2 regions of the Herbaspirillum sp. GCM10030257 genome follow, and region 2 is predicted to be linked to the other one. Evidence: riboswitches for the same ligand, from Rfam matches in the RefSeq annotation. Region 2 holds a riboswitch; the other holds the start of a gene.
The links. Region 2 has a riboswitch for cyclic di-GMP ahead of ACFQUU_RS09565 (VCBS domain-containing protein). Riboswitches for the same ligand answer to the same signal wherever they lie in the genome.
Positions count from the first base shown of each region.

Region 1: it holds a riboswitch for cyclic di-GMP, as region 2 does, so the genes downstream of both, ACFQUU_RS11275 (hypothetical protein) here and ACFQUU_RS09565 (VCBS domain-containing protein) in region 2, are expected to answer to the same signal.

Region 1 is NZ_JBHTDH010000006.1:107,755-112,799, forward strand. It holds gene ACFQUU_RS11265 (ArsR/SmtB family transcription factor) at 1-418, shown strand, start outside; gene ACFQUU_RS11270 (phytanoyl-CoA dioxygenase family protein) at 498-1,256, opposite strand; gene ACFQUU_RS11275 (hypothetical protein) at 1,398-1,715, opposite strand; cyclic di-GMP riboswitch class I at 1,775-1,863, opposite strand; gene ACFQUU_RS11280 (DUF748 domain-containing protein) at 2,047-3,147, opposite strand; gene ACFQUU_RS11285 (amidohydrolase family protein) at 3,253-4,524, opposite strand; gene ACFQUU_RS11290 (hypothetical protein) at 4,561-4,755, opposite strand; gene ACFQUU_RS11295 (ion transporter) at 4,752-5,045, opposite strand, start outside.
Region 2 is NZ_JBHTDH010000005.1:128,711-133,755, reverse strand. It holds gene ACFQUU_RS09570 (helix-turn-helix domain-containing protein) at 1-544, shown strand, start outside; gene ACFQUU_RS09565 (VCBS domain-containing protein) at 737-2,425, opposite strand; cyclic di-GMP riboswitch class I at 2,472-2,546, opposite strand; gene gyrB (DNA topoisomerase (ATP-hydrolyzing) subunit B) at 3,368-5,045, opposite strand, start outside.

The DNA of each region.
Region 1 (5,045 bases), on a different contig from region 2:
GCGTCCCGCGCTGAAACCAGTGCCGGCCTCGCGCGGTACACCACCGGCCATGCGTTTTGCCCGTACTTGTTATGACCATCTCGCTGGAGAACTGGCTGTCAGCCTGCTCATGCAGATGGAGCAGAAAGCCCTGCTGACGCGCAGCGAAAAAAACTTTGACGTTTCCGCAAAGGGTGAAAAGGCCTTCGCCCGGCTTGGCATGGACTTGTCAGCATTGCGAGGAACAAAGCGTCAGTTCGCCTGCGGTTGTCTCGACTGGAGCGAACGTCAGTTCCATCTTGGCGGCGCACTGGGTGCCGCGCTGTTGCAACGCATGCTGGATGAAAAATGGTTGTTGCGCGGACAGCAGGCGAGGGTGCTGCAATTGACGCCGGTCGGGAGCACGGGTCTGAAGGACGTGTTTGGGATACGGTTGTAGCGCATGACAGCGGACCCGCCGGTGCATCAGGCGAGGCCCGCCCCATGGCTACGGAGTTCACTGACGTAGTCGATAATGTCTATCCCAGGCAGACGTCGCCTGCTTGCGCCGAGCGGCTTCCGGCAAGGGGAAGATTACTTTCGCCACGATAGGCAAACACCACTGAATTCTTCACTGCAGCGCCATTATTTTTTCCCGCTGCATGGAACAGACCGCTGTGGAAGAACAGCACATCTCCCTGTTCCAGTTCCACCGTCGACCCGCCGGCAAAGATCGCCTGGTTCTCTTGCACATCCGGCCGCAGGAAATCGAGCTCGTCGAGTTGGGAGCGCTTGATGTCCAGCCGGTGGGAACCAGGAATCACCTTCAGTGCGCCGTTGGCTTCCTTTTCGCTGCCGAGCGCCAGCCAGACCGAGATCAATTCATTACGGGTAAACGACCAGTAACGGATATCGCGATGCCAGCCCGTCGCGGTGCCGAAGTTGGGGTGCTTGGTCATCACGCAATTGTGGTGTGCCAGCGTCAGGCACACCGGTTCGCCGAGCAGTTCGCGCAACCATTCAATGAGACGAGGATCTTCGGCCCATGCGCGAAACGACGGATCGCGCTGGTACGCGGCACGCAGCCGGCGCACGGTCCGGCCACCCGGTGCATCAAGCGAAGCGGGCGCGCCGGCGTAACCGACTTCGGCTTCGTATTCGACCGGCGCCAGCGCTTGCTGCAGATGCGCCTGCGTTACGGCCAGCATGCTTGCGCAAGCCGCTGGTGATGCCAGCTTCCTGAAAACCAAGTAGCCATCCGTCCTGAACTGTTCAATCTGTGCTGCTGAAAGCGACATGCCGCATATCCTCCTGAGGTACTCTACGTTAGCGCAAAAACCACAGTTTTGGGGACAACTTTGATGGCAAATTGGCGATCTGAGCGAACGCCGGCCGTCGATCCATGGAAAAGAATCTACGTGGTATTGACTAAAATAGCTCTATCGACCCTGGCCGAAATACCGGCCGCCGGCAGTCGCCTGATGATGGCGTTCGGCCAGCGCCCACAGCTTGTTGCCATTGCGGGTGCGATGATCGAAAGGTTTCTTTTGCCCGGCCACGACAGCATCGCTTTCACCGAGTGCCGCCTGAATATTAGCCTTGAAGGCTTCGCGGAATTCCGAAGAAAAGCAGGAAGAGGTGTTGCCGCCGACGACGATGGTCATCGTATCGCCGGATTGCACAAAGCCGCATGACGCCAATACCGGGGAGGTCATCAGTGCGGAAACGAAAAACAGGGCAATGCTGGCTTTGGACATGTCGGCTCACAATAGAACTATGCAAGGCATGCCAAAGGTAGAGGCTTGGCTTCGCTTCGGAAGGCGGCCCCGCTACCGTGAGAGGAAATCCTCTGTTAGGCCGGAAGCTTTGCGTCCCGGTCTTTCGACCGGTTTGCCCCGCGGTGATGGAAGGGTTTTAGCGCAACCACATTGCTCTTTAACAGATCACAGGTAAAGAACCAGCGCCGTAGTGAAAACCTTCAAGTTGACGAAAGTATAGCAGTTTGCGAATTTGTGTCTTGCAGGCAATATTTTGAGCATGCCTGCAAGAGGAAAGAGAAGGATGTCAGGGCGGGTTTCTGGTGTCGGGCTAAGGCTTGAACAATTTTTTTACCATTCCACCCAAGCCTTGGGCAGCGGTACCGACACCCTGCGTCAAGCCTTCCAGGCTGATGCCGAGACTCTCGGCCACTGCGGTGCCGATACGCCGGTTGATGCTGTCATTAAGCGAAAATCGCGGATCATCGAGATTGCCATCCAGGCTGAAATCGATACGGATCTGGTCGTGACGGTTCTTCAAGCTGGCAATGACCGCCTGGCGTGGTACACCCATGAAAGTGCCGAAGGCACCACCCGCCGGCGCCAGTTCCAGTCCCGTCAATGTCACGGTGCCTGGCGCATGCAGACGGTTGCTGCGCACGGTCGACTTCAGTTTCAGGTCCAGCGTCCCGCGTCGCACACCGGTTTCCGAGGCCTTGATCAGGTAAGGCTGCAGTGCGATCAGATCCACCCCCTGCAGCTTGGTAGTGATTTCGGAGTTCCGGTCAGCGATTTCGGCCCAGCCGTCGATCAGCAATTTGCCGTTGCGCTTCACGCCCTTGATCGAACCGTCAAGTTGGATGCGGGTACGGCCTGAAAGCGCCGGCAGGTGCAGGTCATCAATCCGTGCATGCATTTGCTCGATCCGGGTTTTGTGCGCCGGCTGGCGGACAGTCGCGTCATAGAATTCAAGCTCGCCCTGACGCAGTTCGATAAGGCCGATGGAAATCGGGGTGCCGGCGGATGCCGGCTGCCCCGCTTGCGCAGATTTTTCAAGCAGGCTGGGCAACACCCGCAGCTTGCCGTCGCGGGAGCGCAACACTGAGACATAGGCACGGTCGACCGTGATACGGCGTACATGCACGCGCGCAGAAAACAGGCCGATCAGATCCGGCTCGATCACCACCCGGTCTGCCCGCAAGGCATCCGCCACCGGCCATCCCTTGGGACTGGCGATACGTATACCGCGCACCTCGACCGCTGACCAGCCGACGAGCACCTCGGCGACTTCGCTATCCGGTCCGAGTGCCTGAAGCACCTGTTCCTTCAATACCTTGGTGGCGACATGCAATCCCGCAAAGGCCGCGATGGCAAGCAGGCTCAGCACGGCAAGCGTGGCGACAGCCACGCGCTGATAGGTTTTTTTGTTCATCTCCCTCATACCGGCCCGCTTGCATGCTTACTTATCGAGTCAACCGTAGCGCGCCGGTTCCTGTTCTGATCTGCGTCGGCACAGTATGCCACGCGCCGTTGCCGCTTAGCGAGCGAGCCGGAAATCCACGGTCCCGGGGCGACCTGGCAAATCGAGGCTGGCGCGTACGGCGGGTGACTGGCTGATGACGCGCCCGCGCCGGATCACATAGCGTCTTGCCGCCCGCAGGCGGATCGCTTCGATCGGATCGCCGGCGTCAAGAATGACCAGATCCGCATGGCAGCCGGGTTGCAAGCCATAGTCTTCCAGCCCGAGAATGCGGGCCGGGATTTCCGTCACCGCGTTGAAGCAGGCCAGCATGCCTTCCTGACTGGTCATCTGCGCGACATGCAAGCCCATATGCGCGACTTCCAGCATGTCGCCGGAGCCCAGCCCGTACCAGGGATCCATAACGCAGTCATGACCGAAAGCGACGTCGATGCCGGCCGCCATCAGTTCCGGCACCCGTGTCATGCCGCGCCGCTTCGGATACGTGTCATGACGGCCCTGCAGCGTGATGTTAATGAGCGGATTGGCAATTGCGGCGACACCGGCTTCACGAATCAACGGCAGCAGCTTGCTGACGTAGTAGTTATCCATCGAATGCATCGAGGTCAGGTGAGAACCGGCGACGCGTCCATGCAGGCCGAGCCGGTTTGCATGGTAGGCCAGGGTTTCGATATGGCGAGACAGCGGATCGTCGGATTCGTCGCAATGCATGTCGACACGCAAGCCCTTGTCGGCGGCGAATTCGCACAGCAGCCGCACCGATTCGGCACCGTCGGCCATGGTCCGTTCGAAATGCGGTATGCCGCCGACCACATCGACGCCCATCGCGATCGCGCGCTTGAGATTGTCGAACGCGGTCGGGCTACGCAACAGGCCATCCTGCGGAAACGCGACCAGCTGCAGGTCGATATACGGCGCGACACGGCGCTTCACTTCCAGCAGCGCCTCGACCGCCAGCAGGCGATCGTCACAGACGTCGACATGGGTACGAATTGCCAGCAGGCCGCGTGCCGCCGCCCAGTCGCAATACTGCATCGCCCGTTCGATCAGTGCTTCCTGCGCCAGCATCGGCTTCAATTCGCCCCACAAGGCAATCCCTTCGAGCAGCGTGCCCGACTGGTTGACACGCGGTAGCCCATAGCTGAGCGTCGCGTCCATATGGAAATGCGCATCGACGAAAGGAGGTGTCACCAGGTCACCGCCAGCATCGATTTCCTGCCTCGCATGCAAGGCGAGATCGGTACCGATAGCGGCAATACGGCCTGCGACAATGGCAATATCAGCCCGGGTACGATCGGGCAGCGTGGCGTCGCGAATAATCAGATCCATGCGGTTTCCCTGTTTTCTAGTCGGTCAGTATGTCCGTTATTGCTGGCCGCCGGCAGGCATGGACGCGCCGAAATCCTTGCAGAATCGGACGTCGTCATCATGGCCTTCGCTACCGCAGATTTCGCAGATGCGTGCGCGCCGGCGCAAGCTCGCGGTCAGGTTGAGCCGCTGCGTCGTCATCTCGGTAGTTACAATACCGGCCGCGAGCGCCCCTTCCAAAATTAAATTCACTCTTGCTGGTACGGAGGCAGGCCGGTACCGCAGCGCTTACAGTAGTTGGCGTCAGCATCCAGCCCCGATGTGAGGCACTCCGGGCAAGTACGTGTCGTTAGCCGATTACCGACTCTTTGCACTGTCATCTCCGTGGTGATGATGCCCGTGGGGACAGCGAGAATGCTCCAGCCTATTAACATTGTGAAGGAAGCGACTGCCCGACCAGCGGAACTTATGGGGGCGACATCACCATAGCCAACTGTAGTAACAGTGGTAATGGCCCAATATACCGAAGTCGGAATGCTGCT
Region 2 (5,045 bases):
GTATATCGCAGAGGAGCTTTGCTCGGCACTCCCCAAGACGGCGTGCGCCCTGACAGTCAGCCCTCTTTTGCGTGCAGTTCTTGAACATCTTCGAGATCATCCGCCGCAGGAGCAACGGTCAGAAGCAGAGGATAGACTTTTGCGGGTCGTATTAGACCAGCTCGCCAGCGCCGCCTGTGTCGGTAGTTACCTTCCCACTTCGGACGATCCGGTACTGGGGCCTGTGTTGCGAATGCTGGAAGCGCATCCTGGCGATACGCGCTCCCTTCCCGAGCTTGCACGCGAAGCAAACACGACCGAACGCACGCTGACACGCCGCTGTCAGCGCGATCTGGGAATGTCTTTCGTCGAATGGCGGCAGCGGCTCAGGGTTGTTAAGGCAATGCCGCTGCTTGAAGGCGCCCAGACCGTAGAGCGGGTGGCATTCGATCTAGGCTACAGCAGTGCTTCGGCATTCATCACCATGTTTCGCCGAATGCTAGGTGTTACGCCTGATGAGTTTCGCAGAGGGGCGAGCCATAAAGGAATATCTGGAGGAAGGTAAGCACAGATAATCAGACCACGGCGCAAACTATCTTTACCACCCGATTCGCGTACCAGCCCTTCATTGCTGGCCAGCTTACCAATGGGTTCGCTTTCGATTGCCTAACGATAGTCCGCGCCCTTACCCAACCCAGCCAGCTGTAAAAGAAAAGGCTGCAATGCGGCCTTTAATCCTACCTTTCTCTGTGTGCCCTTAGCTGACGACTACAATCTGTGATGCAGTGAGGCCCGCGTATCCGATGAGTACGATTTCGACTTCAGAAGCAACCCCGCCCGTTTTGAATTCAAATGTAGCTACGCTATCAAAAATGCCATCGTTCCCAATGTCCGTAACTATGAGGTTTTTGAATTTATAGTTCGGGGTGTAAGCCAGGAAATCATTTGAGTCGAAGTTCTCGATAGAGTTATATCTATCTCCGTTATTATCGTTCCGGCCGTGGTTGACCAAGTACCTTTCCACTTTGTTGACCGGCGCTGAATCCGTGCCGCCTCCTTGCGCCGGTGTCTCATCAAGGCCTGTCACGCTTACCTGGATCGTTTCCGATGTTGAACCATCAATCGAGGTGAGGACGAGTTTATCAATCACTTTCTGATTGCCGGCCAAGGCCTGGACTTGTTCGCTGTCGTTAGCCAACGAATAAGTCCATTCGCCTGTCGTGACATCGATGGAGAAAGTGCCATATTGGCCGGCCAAGCTCTCTGGGGTACGGAAACCGGCCTCGCCGGTATCAATGTCTTGCACCGTCAGCACACCGCTTGCGGTTGCATCACCATCTTCCGATACGCTACCGGTGATATCGCCTTCAATCTTGGCGGCATCGTTGGTGCCTGCCACATCGACACTGATTGTTTCCGATGCAGTGCCGTCGAACGAGGTAATGACGAGTGTATCCGAAACCAAAGCACCTCCTTTGAGTGCCTGAACGTTTGCATCGCCATTACGCAGTGAATAAGCCCATTCGCCCGTTGCTACATCGAAGGTGAAATCACCATAGGCCCCGGACAGAGATGTCGGCATCTGGAAAATAGACTCACCGGTATCGCGATCGATGACGATCAGCTTGCCGGTAGCCGCCAGCATGCCATCTTCGGTGACGCCGCCGTTTACGGTACCGGAAATGGAGGCAATATCATTCACGCCAATCAGATCAAATTGCAATGTTGCGGGTGCGGATGCGGCACCGTGCTCATCCTGCACCTTGACCTCAAAGCTGGCCTTGGCGGTAGCGCCCGCGTTCAGTGCATCGACCTTGCTGGCATTGGCAACAAAGCGATATATCCCTGTTACGGCGTCGAGTGTCAACGTGCCGTAGGGATCGGTGCTTTCCTGGCTCCCGTCCAGAAAACTGTAGCGCAAAACAGCGGTACGGTCGGCGTCGGTGCCAGCCAGCTTGCCTTCCACAATGCCTGCTGCATCAGCTTCGGCCGTGTCCAGAATAGAAACCGGCGCAATGGACGCCAGCGTAGGCACATCGTTGACGCCAGCGATTTCCACTGTGGCCTTTGCTGTGCTAAGCGCGCCGTTTGCCATACGAATGGTGTATTCGAAGGTATCGGTAAACACCTCACCAGCGCCATAGGCTTGCAAATTGGTGGTCACCGTGGAGGCGTTATAGCCAATGGTCCCATCGGCATTGATGGAAACCGTCGCGCCGCTTGCGAGCTTCGCGCTCGTAATCACGGGGAACTGGGTAATGGAAGCTAGTGTTGTTGCTCCGTTCTGCAACAATGAATACACCTTTGCAGAGCCTGGGTCGTTGCTCAATACATCCAATTTTGCGGACAGGTTTTCTTCTGTTAGACCTGTGGAACCTGAGACAAGGAAATCATCTTTTGCAGCACCGGTTAATGTGGCGACTTTGACTGTAGTTTTTGCTGCCATGGTTTTTCCCTGTTTAAAGTAAATGGCTGGTTGCCGACCTATCGACTTTGGCAACCCGGCCATCTCAGAGAGATCCGTGGCTTTCCGACCCTACATCGCTGCAGGTGTAGCGCTTACAATGAGAAAATTATAGTTGATTTCCAATTCGCAACGCCGCATATATTAGAAGATGTCAACTATTTTTACTTTCGATAACGTCTAGTCTCTTAAAATGAGGGAGTTGGATATCACCTTCTTTCTAGTTCCCCAATAAGACGTTGCTGTAGCGCAAGAACAATAAGGCTGCGGGCCGTAGTATGCGCATACATATCTCATCTAGGGCTATCCCGGCGACGCGCCATTTCTTTCTGTCTGCATCCCCGGTTTTACCAATTGGTGTGGCATATATTCCACGCTGTCTGCGGTCCGGACCACACATTGCTCATCTTTTTCAGACTTCATAAATTGCGCACTGCGATTGAGGCCACTGACACGACAGGCAAAAAGCGTGGCAAGACTCAATTAGTCTGTGGCTTCAGTGCATCATCAATCCACTGCCCCAACATCCTGACCGCGGCTTTCTTGCCGAATGCGCAGGGGGCAGGTTTTCTTCTCCCAGCAAGCTGTAAGCGTCGGCGTTCGAGCGGCGTTCGAGCGCCGTGCCAGCTGTCAAGAAGCGGCTTCTGTCAGACTGCAGAAGCTCAAGTGATTTTCTCTATTGGCCGGTAGCTGTCCCCGAAGCAGATTCCTGCAAAGCCTCGCGGTCTCATCGACATAACGAAAAAGGCCAGCGGTTCAACGCTAGCCTTTTCAATTTCACAGCCATCTGCCTGACTTGATAGGCCGGTCACAATTACTGTGGCGACCGTACGCTTATAGTAGGATTTCTTCATCAAGTTTGAAAATTTGTTTTCACCGCAGTGAGACAATTTTCATCTTCTCTGAGAACCTACAAGAACAACATCAAACGTCAATATTCCCCGCCTGCAGCGCATTCAACTCAATGAACGCCCGACGCGGTTCCACATCATCACCCATCAGCGTGGTGAAAATCTGGTCAGCAGCAATCGCGTCTTCAATCTGCACCTTCAGCAAACGTCGCACAGTCGGATCCATCGTTGTTTCCCACAACTGCTCGGGATTCATCTCGCCCAGGCCTTTATAGCGCTGCTTCGAGACACCACGCTCGGCTTCGTCACGCAACCAGCTCATCGCTTCATGGAAGTCGCGGATCGCGATTTCCTTGGCTTTGTCGCCTTGTCCACGACGCACCATCGCGCCGGGGCCAATCAGGCCCTTGAAGGTCGCTGCGGCAGCCGACAGCACCTGATAATCCGGGCCATGAACGAAGTCGGCATCGATTACGCTGATCTTGAGGTTGCCGAAGTGGCGGCGCTGGATGCGCAGCATGTGCTTGTCGGACAGTTCGTCGGACTTGACTAGGACTTCGACAGCCGGGTCGTTGATCGCCTTGCCGAGCGCGGCAGCCGAGGCCTCCGCATTCTCGACGTTATCGAGATTGAGCGTGACGCCGGTCATGATCGCTGACAGCGCCGCGTCATCCACCGCGCGCGACAGGCGCATGATGATGGCGTTGGCGGTGTTGTACTGGCGGACCAGCTCGGACAGGGCGTCGCCAACGATGGGCGATGCATTGTCGGTCGGGATCAGCGCCGCGTCGTTGAGGGCGATCTGCATCATGTAGCTGGCTTCTTCGACGTCGTCCTTCAGGTAGCGCTCGTCACGGCCATGCTTGACCTTGTAGAGCGGCGGCTGGGCGATGTAGACGTGGCCGCGCTCGACCAGTTGCGGCATCTGGCGATACAGCAAGGTCAGCAGTAGCGTGCGGATGTGGGCGCCGTCAACGTCCGCGTCGGTCATGATGATGATGCGGTGGTAACGCAGCTTCTCGACGTTGAATTCGTCCGGGCCGATGCTGGTGCCGAGGGTAGCGATCAGGGTGGTGATCTGCTCGGACGACAGCATTTTTTCGAAGCGTGCTTTTTCGACGTTGAGCACCTTGCCGCGCAGCGGCAGGATCGCCTGGAACTTACGGTCGCGGCCCTGCTTGGCGGAGCCGCCCGCGGAGTCACCCTCGACAATGTAGAGTTCGCACAGCGCCGGATCTTTTTCCTGGCAGTCGGCCAGCTTGGCGGACAGGCCGAGGCCGTCCATCACGCCTTTGCGGCGGGTCAGTTCGCGGGCCTTGCGCGCGGCTTCGCGGGCACGTGCGGCTTCGACGATCTTGCCGCAGATGATTTTGGCGTCGTTCGGCTTTTCCATCAGGTAGTCGGTCAGCGTCTTGGCGACGATTTCCTCGACCGGGCCGCGCACTTCGCTGGAGACCAGCTTGTCCTTGGTCTGCGAGCTGAACTTCGGTTCGGGTACTTTGACCGACAACACGCAGGTCAGGCCTTCGCGCATGTCGTCGCCGGAAATCTCGACCTTGGCTTTCTTGGCGAAGTCGTTTTCTTCGATGTACTTGTTGATGACGCGAGTCATCGCGGCGCGCAGGCCGGTCAGGTGGGTACCACCGTCGCGCTGCGGGATGTTGTTGGTGAAGCAGAGCACCTGTTCGTTGTACGCATCGTTCCATTGCATGGAAACGTCGACACTGATGTTGGTGCCATGCTCGGACATT